DNA from 3 places in the Bacillus sp. AC266 genome. Region 3 is predicted to be linked to each of the others. Evidence: predicted binding sites of a transcription regulator. Region 3 holds the regulator's gene; each other region holds the start of a gene.
The links. The regulator Rex, encoded in region 3, represses fermentation and respiration genes when NADH is low (regulators of the CRP and FNR family bind a similar motif). The targets are predictions, from matches to a motif close to TTGTGAAATATTTCACAA.
Positions count from the first base shown of each region.

Region 1: a site for Rex is predicted at 1,746-1,763, ahead of AC0IXC_RS17875 (DUF1641 domain-containing protein). Genes of this name have one in related genera too.
Region 2: a site for Rex is predicted at 4,737-4,754, ahead of AC0IXC_RS07455 (L-lactate dehydrogenase). Genes of this name have one in related genera too.

Region 1 covers NZ_CEEDEC010000004.1:155,323-161,517, reverse strand. The annotation lists gene AC0IXC_RS17880 (NAD(P)/FAD-dependent oxidoreductase) at 23-1,201, opposite strand; gene AC0IXC_RS17875 (DUF1641 domain-containing protein) at 1,246-1,686, opposite strand; gene AC0IXC_RS17870 (winged helix-turn-helix transcriptional regulator) at 2,117-2,464, opposite strand; gene AC0IXC_RS17865 (MFS transporter) at 2,859-4,022, shown strand; gene AC0IXC_RS17860 (aldo/keto reductase) at 4,039-4,878, shown strand; gene AC0IXC_RS17855 (thioester domain-containing protein) at 5,002-5,940, shown strand; gene AC0IXC_RS17850 (DUF1361 domain-containing protein) at 6,089-6,195, shown strand, end outside.
Region 2 covers NZ_CEEDEC010000002.1:96-6,290, reverse strand. The annotation lists gene glgC (glucose-1-phosphate adenylyltransferase) at 1-1,128, opposite strand, end outside; gene glgB (1,4-alpha-glucan branching protein GlgB) at 1,076-3,013, opposite strand; gene AC0IXC_RS07455 (L-lactate dehydrogenase) at 3,647-4,591, opposite strand; tRNA gene AC0IXC_RS07450 (tRNA-Glu) at 5,054-5,125, opposite strand; tRNA gene AC0IXC_RS07445 (tRNA-Ser) at 5,132-5,222, opposite strand; tRNA gene AC0IXC_RS07440 (tRNA-Asn) at 5,229-5,303, opposite strand; tRNA gene AC0IXC_RS07435 (tRNA-Ile) at 5,311-5,387, opposite strand; tRNA gene AC0IXC_RS07430 (tRNA-Gly) at 5,394-5,464, opposite strand; tRNA gene AC0IXC_RS07425 (tRNA-Lys) at 5,478-5,553, opposite strand; tRNA gene AC0IXC_RS07420 (tRNA-Thr) at 5,564-5,639, opposite strand; tRNA gene AC0IXC_RS07415 (tRNA-Phe) at 5,654-5,729, opposite strand; tRNA gene AC0IXC_RS07410 (tRNA-Asp) at 5,745-5,820, opposite strand; tRNA gene AC0IXC_RS07405 (tRNA-Met) at 5,824-5,900, opposite strand; tRNA gene AC0IXC_RS07400 (tRNA-Ser) at 5,928-6,020, opposite strand; tRNA gene AC0IXC_RS07395 (tRNA-Ile) at 6,038-6,114, opposite strand; tRNA gene AC0IXC_RS07390 (tRNA-Met) at 6,119-6,195, opposite strand.
Region 3 covers NZ_CEEDEC010000015.1:1,125-7,319, forward strand. The annotation lists gene tsaB (tRNA (adenosine(37)-N6)-threonylcarbamoyltransferase complex dimerization subunit type 1 TsaB) at 1-269, shown strand, start outside; gene rimI (ribosomal protein S18-alanine N-acetyltransferase) at 283-726, shown strand; gene tsaD (tRNA (adenosine(37)-N6)-threonylcarbamoyltransferase complex transferase subunit TsaD) at 726-1,742, shown strand; gene AC0IXC_RS28680 (ABC-F family ATP-binding cassette domain-containing protein) at 2,156-4,078, opposite strand; gene AC0IXC_RS28685 (redox-sensing transcriptional repressor Rex) at 4,266-4,895, shown strand; gene AC0IXC_RS28690 (YdiK family protein) at 4,925-5,116, opposite strand; gene AC0IXC_RS28695 (CPBP family intramembrane glutamic endopeptidase) at 5,113-5,862, opposite strand.

The sequences.
Region 1 (6,195 bases), on a different contig from region 3:
ATGATTCGGGCTTATATTCAGATTAGTATGCTAAGCTGAATAGACCTTTAATGTGTGATAAGTAACGAACGTTACTTGCTTCTTTCATTAATGATGCTGGTAAACCTTTAAGCGGAGTATTGCTTGCTCCGATTGTAGCAACAGCATCTTTACGTCCTAGACTAGCAAGTGTTCCAGAGTTGATAGGTGCGAACTCTTCGAATGCTTTGCCTTCTAGTGCTGCGTATAAGTTGTATCCAATTAACTCACCCATTTGCCAAGCGATTTGTGCAGTTGGTGGGTATGGACGACCGTCTGGAGAGAAGACAACAGCGCTGTCTCCAGCAACGAATACGTCTTTGTGAGAAGTAGATTGTAGATGTGCATCAACAGTTGCACGACCGCGGTTTACTTCAAGACCTGATTCACCAATTAATGGGTTACCTTGTACGCCGCCTGTCCAAACGAATGTGTTAGCAACGATTTTTTGACCGTCTTTTAAGTCGATTTCATTACCAGCAACGTTTGTTACAGGAAGACCTGTTAAGAATGTAACACCGCGTGCTTCTAAGCTAGCAGTTGCACGTTCGATTAAGTGGTCTGGTAATACTGGAAGGATTTTTGGACCTGCTTCAACAAGAAGAAGTTTAACTTCTTTTGGATTTACGCCGTGGCTTTTTGCAAGTTTAGGCATAATGTCAGCAAGCTCACCAACTAGCTCAACGCCAGTTAATCCGCCACCACCGATTACGATTGTAGCATCAGCTTCGTTTTTCGTTTTAGCGTATTCACGAATACGGTCTTCAACGTGTTTGTAGATTTTGTTTGCATCAGCAGCAGATTTTAATACCATGCTGTTTTCTTCTAGTCCTGGAATACCGAAGTAAGCAGTTTTACTTCCTAAAGCAACTACAAGTGCATCGTAAGATAAAGTAGTGCCACCAGCTAGTTTGATTTCTTTGCTATCAACTGAGAATGACTCAACTGTTGCAATTTTAAGATCGATGTCTTTACCTTTGAAAAGCTTTGTAAGTGGCATTGCAATTGCTTGCTCAGCAACGTTACCAGCTGCAAGGCGGTGTAGTTCAGTGATGATTTGGTGCGTTGGGTATTGGTTAATCACTGTAACTTGTGCTTCTGATTTGCTGTAGTATTTACGTACGTTTAAAGCGGCAAGAAGACCGCCATAACCAGCGCCTAAGATGACAATTTGTTTTGACATAGTATGTTATCCCCCGTCTTTACTAATTGTTGTTATAAGTTAAATTATTTATTGTTACGTTCTGCACTAATTTGAAGGTATGCGTTCACAAAGCGGAACATTTTTTGTGCTTGTGGGTCTTTTAGTAATTTTAATAGACCGAACAGGCCGATAACTTCGTTGCTTTCATCAGCACGATCTTTCGCTTCGATAGCAGTTGCAGCCATGCTTTTCACTGTATCTTTTACAGGTTCTACAAGCTCTGTGATTGCACTAACAGTGTCGCTTTTTAATACTTCATCAGTAGCAACAGTTTGAGCGAAGTCATAAGACTTAGTTAAAATGTTAACAAGCTCAGTTAATTTTGGAAGCTGTTCTACTAGTGTTGTTAATGATTCTTGTACCTCAGGTTTTAACAACTGATCAAGTACATCAAGTTGTCCTTGGCTAGCAGAAATTTGTACAGTTTCTTGTTCTGGCTTTGTTTGAGTCATAGTTTCTGGCATCTCCAATTCTCCTTTACGATAGCAATACTCTTATTTTTTATAGGTAAGATAGTAAACACTTGCGAAACTTTATACAAAGTTTCACAAAGCACAATAAAATGCCTTTAAATTTATGACAGCAAGTAAGCTGAAATCATAAATCCAAAACCATAATGTCCTACCTATTATTTATGAACTGTCCGATACATGGCTTGTCCGCATAATGGAAAGTTCCCTTATCGGAAAGTGTATATAATATATATCCTATATTATATACTATATACACGTATGTTAACATAAAAATGATTCCTAATTATTTGATATTGATTCTGTAACCTAGTACTGACAAGGCATGAAAGCGCATAAATTATTTTATCCATCTTAAAAATGTACATATATATAAAGAAAAAAAGGAGGAAATGGACAAATTTATGTTCATTTTTTCCTTTTTTTATTGTTCACCTTCTGTAATTAGCATTGATGTGTTACCGCTTTTTTCAAGGTGGCATTCGCCCCAAGTACAAAGAGAATCAAGAATGGATTCTAAAGACCAACCGTAGTCTGTAAGAGAATATTCTACTTTCGGTGGTACTTGATTGTATACCTTTCTTTGAATAACTCCGTCTTCTTCTAATTCGCGTAATTGCTGTGTTAACATCTTTTGTGTAATACCAGGCATGAGACGTTTTAATTCACTCGTTCTCTTTGTACCTTTCGTTAAGTGGCAAAGAATAACGACTTTCCATTTTCCGCCGATAACCTCTAAAGTCGCTTCAACGGGAATATTATATTTCTTCATATAAAAATCTCCTTTGATGAATGTAGATTTCAGTTCTCCAACAAAAGAAGCCAAATAATTTAAATGTTACTAAAAAGTACCTATAGCACTTTAAAGTACGTACTTTTTATCATGTTGAATATGTTCCATAATAGCATACGTAAGAGGGAAATGAGTAGTACGGTACTAAAAAGTGCCTATGTTACTTTTTGGTACCTATCGTACTTTAAAGTGCGTTCTTCAAAAAAAGAGTGAAGCCATTCATAATAGCATATATCAGCAGTAACATTATTTTTGTAGAAGATAAAAAGGCCTTTTTATCATACTATTATGATTGGATTTCTCGCATTAAGGAGGAGTTCAATTGAATTCATATGCAGTATCATCTTCGGCTGTTCAGACAAATCGAAGAAGTATGTTTGCTTTATTAGCGCTAGCAATTAGTGCATTTGGAATTGGTACAACCGAGTTTATTAGTGTCGGTTTATTACCATCTATTTCGGAAGATTTACATGTTTCTGTTACAACAGCGGGTTTAACCGTTTCTTTATATGCATTAGGGGTAGCGTTTGGTGCCCCAGTATTAACGTCATTAACAGCTAGTATGTCGCGAAAGACGTTATTAATGTGGATTATGATTATTTTCATTATTGGTAATGGAATTGCGGCAGTGGCAACAAGTTTTATTGTGTTGCTTATGGCGAGGGTTGTATCTGCGTTTGCACACGGCGTTTTTATGTCGATAGGATCCACAATTGCGGCTGCACTTGTACCAGAGAATAAACGTGCTAGTGCAATAGCATTTATGTTTACTGGTTTAACCGTTGCGACGATTACAGGTGTACCAATTGGAACGTTTATTGGTCAACAATTTGGCTGGAGAGCATCTTTTATGGTGATTGTGGTCATTGGAATTATTGCCTTAGTCGCAAACAGCATGTTAATTCCGTCTAACTTAAAAAAGGGTACACGAGTATCATTTCGTGATCAATTCAAACTTATCACGAACGGAAGACTCTTACTTGTTTTCGTCATTACTGCATTAGGATACGGAGGAACATTCGTAACATTTACGTATTTATCTCCGCTATTACAAGAAGTAACAGGATTTAAATCGAGTACCGTTACAATCATTTTGTTAGTGTACGGGATTGCAATTGCGATTGGGAATATGGTCGGCGGAAAATTATCGAATCATAATCCAATTCGTGCACTATTTTACATGTTCTTTATTCAAGCAATTGTATTATTCGTACTAACATTTACAGCGCCGTTTCAAGTAGCGGGGCTTATCACAATTATTTTTATGGGGCTATTCGCGTTTATGAATGTTCCAGGACTACAAGTGTATGTCGTTATATTGGCTGAGCGTTTCGTGCCGAGTGCCGTTGATATCGCATCAGCAATGAATATTGCAGCATTTAACGCAGGAATTGCTCTTGGGGCTTATTTGGGCGGTATTGTAACGAACTCGTTAGGATTAATTCATACAGCTTGGGTAGGCGGCATTATGGTAGTAGGCGCTGTTATTTTAACAGCTTGGAGTATGAACTTAGAAAAAAGAGATCAAGCAAAATAAAGGAGAGAAAAATATAATGAAAAATTTACAAAGTAAAACAACATTGCATAACGGTGTGGAAATGCCTTGGTTCGGTTTAGGTGTATTTAAAGTAGAAGATGGACCGGAACTTGTAGAGGCTGTGAAAGTAGCCATTAAAGAAGGATACCGTAGCATTGATACAGCTGCGATTTATGGAAATGAAAAAGCAGTTGGAGAAGGCATTCGCGCTGGTATAAAAGAAGCAGGAATTTCTCGAGAAGATTTATTCATTACTTCAAAAGTGTGGAACGCAGATCAAGGATATGAAACGACACTTGCTGCATACGAAGAGAGCTTAAAAAAATTAGAACTAGATTATTTAGATTTATATCTTGTCCATTGGCCTGTTGAAGGGAAATATAAAGATTCGTGGAGAGCGTTAGAAACACTTTATAAAGAAGAACGCGTGCGTGCAATTGGCGTAAGTAACTTCCAAATCCATCATCTGAAAGACGTATTGGAAGGTGCGGAAATTAAGCCGATGATTAACCAAGTAGAGTATCACCCGCGTTTAACGCAGAAAGAACTACAAGCTTTCTGTAAAGAACAAGGAATCCAAATGGAAGCATGGTCACCACTTATGCAAGGGCAATTATTAGATAATGAAACTTTACAAGAAGTTGCTGATAAGTACGGTAAAACAACAGCGCAAATCATTTTACGTTGGGATCTTCAAAATGAAGTTGTAACGATTCCGAAATCAACGAAAGAACAGCGTATTATTGCGAATGCTAATATATTCGACTTCGAATTAACAAAAGAAGATATGGAAAAGATTGATGCTTTAAATCAGAACCACCGCGTTGGTCCAGATCCTGATAACTTTGATTTCTAATAGAGGTAAGTTCAAAGGGTGCAAAAAAGTTTGCACTCTTTTTTGTTTTGTCTATGCATAAAAAACTTTTCTAACTAAATAATACATAGTAGTAAATTTGTTATTTTATAAGGGGTTGTAGACATGAATATAAAACGATCGTTCAAGCTAATGGCCGCTTTTTTGAGTGTTTTATTTGTATTTGCGAACTTATTATTCCCACTTCAAAAGGCATCCGCAGAGGTTATGGATCACACGAAGTATCAAATGGATTGGAGTTATAGTAAGTCAAAGAAAAAACCAATTCGAACAGAGCTTATTAAAACAGCAGATGGCAAAATTGCTTTTTGCTTAAATGTGGATTTGAAATCTCCGAGCGGCCAAGATTTACCTGAAATGGGTAAAGTAGATATTAACGTATACCGTGTACTATTAAACGGGTATCCGCAGAAGAGCCCACAAGAATTAGGTGTTTCCGATTGGAGAGAGGCACATTACGCAACGCAGCTTGCGGTGTGGAATGCGTTAAAACAAATTGATATTAACGATTTAGATTTCCGTAATAAAAATGTAGAAAAAGTAACGAAAGATATCGTTGCGAAAGCAAACGCTAGTGAAGAACTACAAGAAATTACGATGAGTGTAGTACCATCAGAAGAACAACAAGCAGTATTGAAAAATGATTTCTTTGAAACAGGGTTATATACAGTAGAAACAAATGCGAAAAGTGGAACGTATAAGGTGCAAGCAACAGGTGCTCCAGAAGGCGCGAAATTTGCAAATGAAAAAGGCGAAGCGAAAACTGAATTTAATGTAGGAGAGAAATTCCGTATTTTAATTCCGAAACAAACACCAGCGGGTGGATTTAGCTTTAAAGTATCAGGAAATTTAACGAAATTACAAGGGATTGCTCATAAAGGAACACCAACGATTCAAAATGCAGTTGTATTACTTGAGCGTAGTGAAGAAAAAACAAGTCCAGAGTTGGCGGTAAGTTGGAAAAAAGCAAATGGTCATGATAATAAACCAAATAAACCGTATACTCCAAACGAACCACATAAACCAAATCAAGATAAAAGATAAAAGATTAAAGAAAAGCACTGGTATGTTCCAGTGCTTTTTTTGTATGCTTACATTTTTGTAAGGTTGCTGTAATGTATCTAGATTATAGTTTTTACAACATGCTGTTAAAATTAAGAAATAATTTACGATATATAAGGGGAGATACACCGTGAATGAACGTTCAAAGGCGCGAATTAGTTTTTTTATTTACCTGTCTATTTTAATTATTTTTGATATAAAATACTCGTTTATGATTTTGAATATGTTCCTTGCCTT
Region 2 (6,195 bases), on a different contig from region 3:
TTTTCCTTCAGCAATTAGTACTACATCATCAACATTTTTTTCTGGACGAATTATTGTCCCATCTTCAATAACCATTTCCGATCCAACGATCGCTCTTTCAATCACAACGTTTTTACCAATCTTTGCCCCCGGCATAACGACAGAATCGATTACCATACTACCTTCTTCCACCGTCACTCCTTGGAATAAAACAGAATGCTTCACGTCCCCTTCAATGACGCACCCTTCATTAATAAGTGACTCTTCTACTTTTGCCTTTTCTGCAATATATTGAGGTGGCTCGTTTGGATTTACAGAATAAATGCGCCAATTACGATCGTTCAAGTTCAACGATGTTTCATCGCGAAGTAAATCCATATTCGCTTCCCATAAGCTTTTCACCGTTCCAACATCTTTCCAATATCCTTCAAACGGATACGCCATCAACTTCTTCCCTTCATCTAATAAAAGCGGAAGTACATCTTTTCCGAAGTCATTACTAGATTCAGGGTTTCTTGCATCCATCTCTAAATATTCTTTTAAAATAGCCCAGTTAAAAATATAAATTCCCATTGATGCAAGATTACTTCTTGGAAATTGCGGTTTCTCCTCAAATTCAACAACTTCCATCTCTTCATTTGTATTCATGATGCCAAAGCGACTTGCTTCATCCCACGGCACTTCAATAACAGAAATCGAAACGTCCGCTTCTTTCTCAATATGGTAATCTAGCATTTTGCTGTAATCCATTTTATAAATATGATCGCCTGATAAAATAAGGACATATTCTGGTTCATACTGACTTAAATAGTTTAAGTTTTGATAAATAGCACTTGCCGTACCTGTATACCACTTCACACCTGAAGACTCCGCATAAGGAGGTAACACAGTGACTCCACCGTTTACACGATCAAGATCCCAAGCATTTCCGATTCCAATATAATTATGAAGTTCTAACGGTTGATATTGTGTTAAAATCCCCACCGTTTCAATACCGGAGTTTGCACAGTTACTTAACGTAAAATCAATAATGCGATATTTACCACCAAATGGAACAGCTGGCTTGGCTAAATTTTTTGTTAATGCACTTAAACGACTACCTTTTCCCCCTGCTAGTAACATTGCTACGCACTTTTGTTTTTGAGCCATCTTGTTTTTTGCTCCCCTTTCTCGTCTTCACTGGTCGTAATATGGATACGCCAAATGGTGGAATTGTAATTTCTACATGTGCCGCTTGATTATGATATGGCTCTAGAATCGTCTTGAGACGTTTCTTATTAACTTGCCCCGATCCGCCATATTGCGCCGAGTCACTGTTTAAAATTTCGTTATAGTACTCGAAATCTGGTACACCTACTTTATAGTTTTCATATGTAGCTTTCGTAAAATTACATACGACAACTAACGCATCTTCCTGCTTATCCCCTTGGCGGATAAACGAGAAAATACTTTGCTCATTATTATTAGCATCAATCCACTGAAATCCTTCAGGCGAGTGATCTAACTGCCAAAGTGGTTTTGAGCGCTTATACAATGCTATGAGCTCTTTAAAGTAATCATGCATATTACGATGCATTTCAAAATCATGTAAATTCCAATCTAAATCTTCAAGGTCTTTCCACTCATCAAATTGCCCGAATTCTCCACCCATAAAGAGTAATTTCTTACCTGGATGAGTAAAGAAATATCCATATAATAAACGAAGCTGAGCAAACTTATCCCAGTAATCTCCCGGCATTTTATTTAATAACGACTTTTTCCCATGAACGACTTCATCATGAGAAAGCGGCAATATGAAGTTTTCAGAGTGAGCATATATTAAAGAGAATGTCATTTTCTCATGAATGTATTTCCGGTACTCTGGCGCACATTCCATATATTTCAGCACATCATTCATCCAACCCATATTCCATTTATAATTGAATCCAAGTCCACCCTCGTATGTTGGAGCTGTTACAAGTGGCCAAGCTGTTGAATCTTCCGCTGTCATAAGAAACTCTTCATCTTCTGCAAACACGGCTTCATTTAACTCTCGTAAGAAAGAAACAGCATGTTCATTGCTTTGCTCTTTTCCTTCTTTATTCCAGTACAGCATATTCGCAACTGCATCTACCCTGAAACCATCAATATGGAAATGCCTCATCCAAAATAACGCATTTGAAATTAAGAAATTACGTACTTCTCTCTTCCCTAAATCAAAATTAACAGTTCCCCATACCAGGTTTTCTTGTACGTCTCTATCTTTATATTCATAAGTCGGTGTCCCATCAAACAAATATAAACCGTGAGCATCTTTACAAAAATGCCCCGGTACCCAATCTAAAATGACACCGATTCCATATTTATGACATTCATCGACAAAATACATCAAATCATGTGGCGTGCCGAATCTACTTGTCGCCGCATAATATCCTGTTCCTTGATATCCCCAAGAACGATCATATGGATGCTCAACAAGCGGCATAATTTCAATATGTGTAAATTGATGTTCCACCACATACGGAATGAGCTCCTCGGCCATTTCTCTGTAAGAATACAGAGCGCCATCCTCTTTCTTTTTCCAAGAACCGAAATGTAATTCATAAACTGTCATCGCTTCTTTATAAATCGATTTTTTCTTTCTCTTACGAATCCAGTTTTTATCATTCCATTCATATCCCTCTATATCAAAAACTACAGATGCCGTATTTGGTCTTACTTCTGCATATACTGCATAAGGATCCGCTTTTAAAATAACGTCACCGTCCATCGTTTCAATCGCATACTTATATATATCATTCTCTTCAATATGCGGTACAAACAAGGACCAAATCCCCTCTTCTGTCACTTGTAGCATCTTATGTTGCTCATAATCCCATTCATTAAAATCCCCAACAACACTCATTGCTTTCGCATGAGGAGCCCATACTGTGAATCGTACACCTCGCATCCCATCTTCCGTCACAATATGTGCGCCAAAGATGTTATAACTGTCATAGTACTTTTCTGTATGAAACTCATCTCGTTTCACTTCTTCACAATTTATTACATCCAATATGTTCACCTCACTAAGATGACAGAAATTTTTTACTCTTTATCATTTCTGCGAAAAACTGAAATATCCTTGTTATTTTTTAAAAAATATTCGTTTTTTTCTTAAATTTCACTTAAAATATTCACATTTTCCGTGTAAATTATCGAATTTTGACGAATATTCATTGCAAACGCTTTATTCCCCTTACTATTTCTCACCTTTCATTGTTGCTCAATATTTATTTTATTGGTTTTTCTCTGTATTTCACGCTCTTTCCACGTAAAATACATGCGAAATAATCTATTGTTTAAAAATATTTCTCAACATTTTTTGTCCCAAATTTTATCACTTCCCGACGGAAAACTCCCACCTCAAGGAATATCTAATGAGTATGCGGGAGATGAATGCCGTTTTGGAAAAATCGCCACAAGGTTAACTCCTAAAGAATAAGGTGAAACTCTGCTCGCAAATAGTGGGATAACGCACAAAAGCACTCTATTCAAAAATAGAGTGCTTTTTCTATAAACGACCCTTCTCCAGCAAAAGGGGTATATTGGGGATATACAAGGGAAACCGGAAAAGGAATTTATATTAAATTATATAAAAACTCAGAGGTAGGAAGCAGTTTCCCGCCTCTGAATTATTTAGCAATTATTATAGTACTGGTGCCATTGTTTCTTTTAATACTTTTACAGAATGAGCGAACTTCACTTTTTCTTCTTCGTTTAATTCAAGTTCTACGATTTCACGTACACCTTCGCGGTTAATAACAGCTGGAACACCTACGTAAGCATCTTTCTCACCATATTGGCCTTCAAGGTATGCAGATACAGTTAATACGCTGTTCTCGTTGCTTAAGATCGCTTTAGTTACACGAAGTAGTGACATACCGATTCCGTAGTAAGTTGCGCCTTTACGCTCAATAATGTGGTAAGCTGCATCGCGTACATTTTCAAAGATTTTATCTAAATCTTCTTGGTTATACTGTTCGTTGTTCGCTAAGATTGTTTCTAGTTTTTGTACACCTACAGTAGCGTGGCTCCATACTGGAAGCTCAGTGTCACCATGCTCACCAACGATGTAAGCATGAACGTTACGTGGATCTACATCTAAGTAGTCACCTAACATGTAACGGAAACGAGCAGAGTCTAAAGTAGTACCAGAACCGATTACGCGCTCTTTCGGTAAACCAGATTCTTTCCAAGTTACGTAAGTTAAAATATCAACTGGGTTAGTTGCGATTAAGAAGATTCCATCGAATCCGCTATCCATAATACCACGAACAATTTGTTTAAAGATCTTTGTATTTTTCTCAACTAAGTCTAAACGAGTTTCGCCTGGCTTTTGTGGTAATCCAGCAGTGATAACTACTAAATCTGCATCTTTACAATCTGCATAGCTACCGCTCCAAACTTTTGTTGGTGCTGGAGAGAATGGTACCGCATGGCTTAAGTCCATTGCTTCTCCTTCTGCTTTTGCTTCATTAACATCTACTAGTACGAATTCTTCAGCTACACCTTGGTTGATCATTGAGTAAGCGTAACTGCAACCTACAGCTCCTGTTCCTACTAATACTACGCGATTGATACCTTTTTTCATGTTAATTTCCCCTTTCAATTGTTTACATCTATTTTTTATTATTGTTTAAGTAATTAATTAAAATACTAATTTAATGTTGTTTAACTTCTTTACATACATATTGTAGCACGGATTATTGTGAATTCCTTCACAAATTATGACCTATTTGTGAACTTTTTCACATAGAGTGTAAAGTTGTTAGAATGCGGGTGAAATTCATCTCAATGGAGGCGTTTTCTTTAGATTGTGAAAGGTTTTTTCTTAAAGTTTTCTTGGTAAGTGAAATTATATCGAACACAACTTTGGTTATATCGACGTTTCGACAAGGATAACACCATAAAGAAGCTGTCTCCAATAGATTACCTATTTAGAGACAGCTTCTTCTATCTATATATGTTATCTAAAGCAGACTACTAAAAGTCCGCTTTAGATAACATATATACAACAAAAAAGAGATAGCAGATTATGCTATCTCTTTTAGTATGACCCGTACGGGATTCGAACCCGTGTTACCGCCGTGAAAGGGCGGTGTCTTAACCACTTGACCAACGGGCCAAAATCTGGCAGAGAAGAAGGGATTCGAACCCTCGCACCGCGTTCGCGATCTACTCCCTTAGCAGGGGAGCCCCTTGAGCCACTTGGGTACTTCTCTATAATATGGCTCCGCAGGTAGGACTCGAACCTACGACCGATCGGTTAACAGCCGATAGCTCTACCACTGAGCTACTGCGGAATAATTATGGTGGGCCTAAATGGACTCGAACCATCGACCTCACGCTTATCAGGCGTGCGCTCTAACCAGCTGAGCTATAGGCCCATAAAAAGCGGGTGAAGAGAATCGAACTCTCGACCAGAGCTTGGAAGGCTCTTGTTTTACCACTAAACTACACCCGCATTAAATTAAAAATGGTGAGCCATGAAGGATTCGAACCTTCGACCCTCTGATTAAAAGTCAGATGCTCTACCAACTGAGCTAATGGCTCATTTTGAAAGTGGTGCCGGCTAGAGGACTTGAACCCCCAACCTACTGATTACAAGTCAGTTGCTCTACCAATTGAGCTAAGCCGGCTTGCGATTTCAAAATGGTGGCTCGGGACGGAATCGAACCGCCGACACGAGGATTTTCAGTCCTCTGCTCTACCGACTGAGCTACCGAGCCTTTATGTAAAAAAAATGGCGGTCCCGACCGGGGTCGAACCGGCGATCTCCTGCGTGACAGGCAGGCATGTTAACCACTACACCACGGGACCATTTGGTTGCGGGGACAGGATTTGAACCTGCGACCTTCGGGTTATGAGCCCGACGAGCTACCGTACTGCTCCACCCCGCGATGATATAAGATTTAATTTAGAAAAAATGGAGGAGGTAGAGGGATTCGAACCCCCGCGCGACTCTCGCCGCCTGTCGGTTTTCAAGACCGATCCCTTCAGCCGAACTTGGGTATACCTCCGAGATATGAACTTTGAGTGGTGGACCTTGTAGGACTCGAACCTACGACCGGACGGTTATGAGCCGTCTGCTCTAACCAGCTGAGCTAAAGGTCCTTTATGGTAGCGGCGGAGGGGATCGAACCCCCGACCTCACGGGTATGAACCGTACGCTCTAGCCAGCTGAGCTACACCGCC
Region 3 (6,195 bases):
TTCTTATTGTTGACTGGTTGCAAATGTTAAAAGATAAAGAACAGCCTGTTTTATTTATTGGTAACGATGTTAAATTGCATAAAGAAACAATTGTAGAATATTTAGGTGATCAAGCTGTATTTGCTCCGTTCACTAAGAATAACCCGAGACCAAGTGAATTAGCATGTTTAGGATTACAAAAAGAAGAACAAGACGTGCATACGTTTGTTCCTAGCTATCTTCGTTTAGCTGAAGCTGAAACAAAATGGTTAGAAAGTCAAAAACAATAGGGGCCTACAGAAGATGGATATGATATTTAGAAAGATGGCACTCGATGATATTGCTCAAATTGTAGCTATTGAAGAAGCATCTTTTTCAACCCCTTGGACTGCAGATGCCTTTCACCGTGAATTAGAGGTGAATGAACATGCACATTATGTCGTGCTAGAAAAAGATGGTCTCGTAATTGGATATTGTGGATTGTGGATAATTATTGATGAATCACATGTAACAAATATAGCTATCCTGCCGGAATACAGAGGTCAAAAGCTAGGGGATGCCTTATTGAAAGAAGTCATTTCCGAAGCGAAAGGGTTAGGAGTAAAAACAATGACACTTGAAGTACGCATGTCAAATGAAGTAGCAAAGCAGTTATACAGAAAATACGGATTTCAAAATGGTGGGATTCGTAAACGATACTATGCAGACAATCAGGAAGATGGTCTTGTAATGTGGGTGAATATATAATGGAAAAAAATATAATTATACTTGGTATTGAAACAAGCTGTGATGAAACAGCTGTAGCAGTTGTTAAAAATGGAACGGAAATCATTGCGAATGTCGTTGCATCGCAAATTGAAAGTCATAAGCGTTTTGGCGGAGTAGTACCAGAGATTGCATCCCGTCATCATGTAGAAGAAATCACAGTTGTGTTAGAAGAAGCTTTAAAAGAAGCGAATATCACTTTTGAGGATATTGATGCAATTGCTGTAACAGAAGGCCCAGGTTTAGTCGGAGCACTTTTAATAGGTGTAAATGCAGCGAAAGCTGTGGCTTTTGCTCATGATATCCCTCTAGTTGGTGTTCATCATATTGCTGGTCATATTTATGCGAATCGTTTAGTAAAAGAAGTACAATTCCCGTTACTATCGCTTGTTGTATCCGGTGGACATACGGAGCTTGTTTATATGAAAGAACATGGTTCATTTGAAGTGATTGGTGAAACGCGAGATGATGCGGCAGGAGAAGCTTACGATAAAGTAGCTCGTACATTATCAATGCCTTATCCAGGTGGTCCTCATATTGATCGCCTTGCGCATGAAGGAAAACCAACAATTGATTTGCCTCGTGCGTGGCTAGAACCTGATTCGTATGATTTCAGCTTTAGTGGATTGAAATCAGCAGTTATCAACACTGTGCATAACGCAAAACAGCGCGGTATAGAAATTGCACCAGAAGATTTAGCAGCAAGTTTCCAAGAAAGTGTAATAGATGTACTTGTAACGAAAGCGTCTCGTGCAGCAGATGCTTATAATGTAAAACAAGTGCTTCTTGCTGGTGGAGTAGCTGCTAATAAAGGGCTTCGTGCACGTTTAGCAGCAGAATTTGCACAAAAAGAAAATATAGAGCTAATTATTCCTCCTCTATCTTTATGCACAGATAATGCAGCGATGATTGCAGCTGCAGGTACAATTGCATACGAACAAGGAAAACGCGCTACATTAGCTTTAAATGCAAATCCAGGATTAGATATTGAAGCATAGTTATACACAAAATTAACCACAGCCTGTGGATAAAACCCGTATTATCTGTTGATAATATGGGTTTTTTTGTGTACATAAAATGTGTATAACTTTTTATCTAGTTGTGGATAATGTGGAAAAGTTATTTGGAAGTTTATATTATAAAGGTGGATATGTGCATAACCTTGTGGATAACATAGAGGAAGTCTGACCTTTGAAGAAATTCTTTTTTGGGAAATAAAAAACAAGGAGATGCCAAAAAAAAATTTTGAAACATCCTCCACTTATTATATAAGGTGCTACTATTGTCAATCCTTGTCGAATCGGTTATATAATTTTATTTACTATGGTATTGATTCCAAAAAAGAAAATAAAAAGGAGGTCATCTCGTCAAAAAGCCCGACTTATGAGACATCCTCCTCTTTTAAATTCTCTTATATATGCAGTTCTTCCCATTCTGCCATACAAGCTTCAAGCTGTTCTTGCAGTGTTTGCTTTTTAGTTGTAATTTCACTAGCCTTTTCATAATCTGCATATATTTCTGGTAAGCAAAGCTGATCTTCTAACGTAGCAATTTCTTCTTCTAAGCCTACGATATTTTGTTCCAGTTCTTCAATTTTTCGAGTACGTTGACGCTCTAGCTGTTTACGTTCTTTTTCTTCGAGATAATTTAATTTTTCTTGTGCTACCATTTTTTGAACAGGTACTTCATCTTCTTGCTCTAGTTCCGCACGTTCAATCATTTCATTTTTCTTTTCAACGTAATAATCGTAATCACCTAAATATTCTTGTGCACCTTCTGTTGATAACTCAACAACGGTTGTCGTTACGCGATTAATAAAATAGCGGTCATGAGAGACGAATAGAAGAGTACCTGGGTAATCAATTAAAGCATTCTCCAAAATCTCTTTACTATTTAAATCAAGATGGTTTGTTGGCTCATCGAGAATTAATAAATTGGATTTTTGCATCATAAGTTTTGCAAGAGCTAGTCGAGCCTTTTGTCCACCACTAAGAGAAGATACTGGTTTGAGTACATCATCCCCTGTGAATAAAAAGTTGCCTAGTATAGTGCGAATTTCTTTTTCAGGTTGCAGGGGATATTCATCCCATAATTCATTTAAAACTCGCTTCGAAGATGTTAAGTTGGCTTGTTCTTGATCATAATAACCAACAGATACACTTGAGCCGAAAGCAACGTTTCCATGTAATAGCTGTAACTTATTCACAATGGATTTTAATAATGTAGATTTTCCAATTCCGTTTGGCCCAACTAAGGCAACACTGTCACCGCGAGTTAAGCGCATATTTACATGTTCAATAATCGGTTCCTGATAATAGCCAATAGTTGCATCTTTCACTTGTAAAACATCATTTCCACTTTGTTTTTCAATATCGAAGTGGAAGGAAGCTGATTTAGAATCGCCTAATGGTCTAGTTAATACTTCCATTCTGTCTAATTGTTTACGGCGACTTTGAGCGCGTTTTGTCGTAGATGCACGAGCTATATTTTTTTGTACAAAGTCTTCCAGTTTAGAAATTTCATCTTGTTGTTTTTCATAACGCTTCATTTCTTGCTCGTATAGAGCTGATTTTGAGTCTAAATATTTACTGTAGTTACCAACAAATCGTCGGCTTTCCTTATTAGAAATTTCGTATACTTGTGTAACAAGTTTATCTAAGAAATAACGGTCATGGGAAACGATTAAAATCGCGCCAGGATAGCCTTGTAAATATTGTTCAAGCCATGTTAGTGTCTCAATATCCAAATGGTTTGTAGGTTCGTCTAAAATAAGTAAGTCTGGTCTAGTTAATAATAATTTCCCGAGAGCTAATCGAGTCTTTTGTCCACCACTTAATGTGGAAATTTTCGTCTGATGCGTTTCAACTGGGAAGCCAAGACCGCTTAAAATTGAGCGTATATCCGCTTCGTACTGATAGCCGCCTTGATCTTTATAATCTAATTGTAATTGGTCATAATCAGCTAATAATTTCTCATATATAGCCGCATTTGAAAAGTTTTCTTCTTTTCCCATCTCTTGCTCTAGCCTTCGAAGTTTTGTCTCCATCTGCTGCAAGTGTGTAAAGACGGTTAACATTTCATCCCAAATTGTTAAAGACGTTTCTAATCCGGTATTTTGAGCTAAATACCCCATTGAGACATCTTTCGGTTTTATAATTTCACCACCATCATGAGATAACTCGCCAGCTATTATTTTTAATAATGTAGATTTTCCAGCTCCATTTCGTCCGACTAATGCGATACGATCTTTTGTTTGTACTTCCAATTTTATGTTTGCAAGAATCGTTTCTGCACCGTATAATTTCGAAAGCCCATTCACTTGTAATAATATCAATGTTTTCACCTCAAATAATTTCTTAACTTTGCCATGTTTATATTTCTCAATCATACTAAAAATAGTGTATAGTTTAAAATAAAGAGAGAATACTTCTTCTCTTTATTATACAAGGAAATTCATGAGTACTAAACTTCTGTATTTGATTCAAGTATAAGAATAAAGATAGGAAGAGAGGAGAGGTTATATGGATCAGCAAAAAATTCCACAGGCCACTGCCAAACGATTGCCTCTATACTATCGATTTATCCAAAACTTATCTCTTTCTGGTAAGCAACGTGTTTCATCAGCCGAATTGAGTGAAGCGGTAAAGGTTGATTCCGCAACTATTCGAAGAGATTTTTCATATTTTGGAGCGTTAGGGAAAAAAGGATATGGATATAACGTAAATTATTTATTATCATTTTTCCGTGAAACACTCGACCAAGATGATATAACACGCGTGGCACTTATTGGAGTAGGTAATTTAGGGACCGCTTTCTTACATTATAATTTCACGAAAAACAATAATACAAAAATTGAAATGGCGTTTGATGTTAGTGAAGAGAAAGTTGGGACAGAAATCGGAGGCATTCCTGTATATCATTTGGATGAACTAGAAGAACGTTTATCAACTGATATACAAGTGGCAATATTAACGGTACCCGCTACAGTAGCGCAATCTGTGGCAGATAGATTGGCAGAAACGAACGTGCATGGTATTTTAAATTTCACACCAGCACGCTTAAATGTGTCAGAGAATATAAGGATTCATCACATTGATTTAGCTGTAGAGTTACAAACTCTTGTTTATTTTTTGAAGAATTATCCACAATAAAACGCAGAGGAGATGACCTCTGCGTTTTATTATTGTTTTTTCTTTGTGAATTTAACTAAGATAAGGCGAAGTGCCAAATTAAAATCAATTGTTGCCATAACTGCAAATAGTATTGTCCACATATTCCAGATTGTATCTGTTACGTTCGTAATGGCGAAGCGTGTAAAGATACATCCAAGAAGAAAGTACAATGCAGCCATGAACAATGGTGAGTTTCTCATACTAAAAATCCTCCGATAAAGCCTTGCATTTTTTCAGCTTCTTTAATCATTTCTTGAATTTGCTCATTGCTCATAAAAATTTGTCCAATAGCGACTAATGTATTCATTGCCACATGGGCTGCTATAGGAACGATAATGCGTTTCGTTTGTACATATAAAAAGGCGAATACGAGCCCCATAGAAGTGTATACCAATAAGTGAGTAAAATCAAAATGAATCGCCGCGAATACAAGTGAACTAATGATAGCAGCAACAAAGAAATTAAATCTCTTATAAAGTGTGCCAAATAAAATTTTTCTAAATACGATTTCCTCTAAGATAGGTCCGATTATAGATACAACAATGAGGAACCAAGGTGTCGTTCTTGCAATTTCCATCAGCTTCATTGTATTTTCCGAACCTTGTTTAATTCCTAGTAGACGCATTTCGATCATACCGGCAATTATTTGGGAAGAGAAAGCTAAGAGAATACCGATTATAATCCAACCAACTGTAGCTGGGATCGTAACACGCATTTTATCTAAATGCCTGTCACGAATATCTATTCTAAGTAACCAAAGCACGATACATAATGCAACAAAGAAGCTAATGATTGCCCAATGTCCCGTTATGATTTGACCTTTTTCCTCCATGGTAAATCCTCTATTATCATAGAGCCCTGTTTTTAGGAGTAGTGGTAAGCCAACAATTCCAGATAACTGCATTAAAATGTATGTAACGATAATCCACCAATATTGTTTCTTCAAATGGTTTAACCATCCTTTCTAACTCTAGTGTATGAGATAAGGTAGGATAACATGTAAATATGCTACCTACGATATAAACTTTCATTTGAATTATATTTTTTTTGTAAATAAGTATTTGAAAATAAAATAGGAGACAGGAAAAAGTTGTACGTTTAGCGAAAACAACTTAGGGTGTCTTTCATATTGTAACATACAAGAAGTGGGAACAACGATTCATATAGTAAAGGCAGTAGAAGAAGTAATGATATATAGGAAAGTGCATAAAGTAATTTGCGAAAAAATTATGATTTTTTTACTTGCAAAAGAAATTGAGATTATTTATTATTAGAAGTG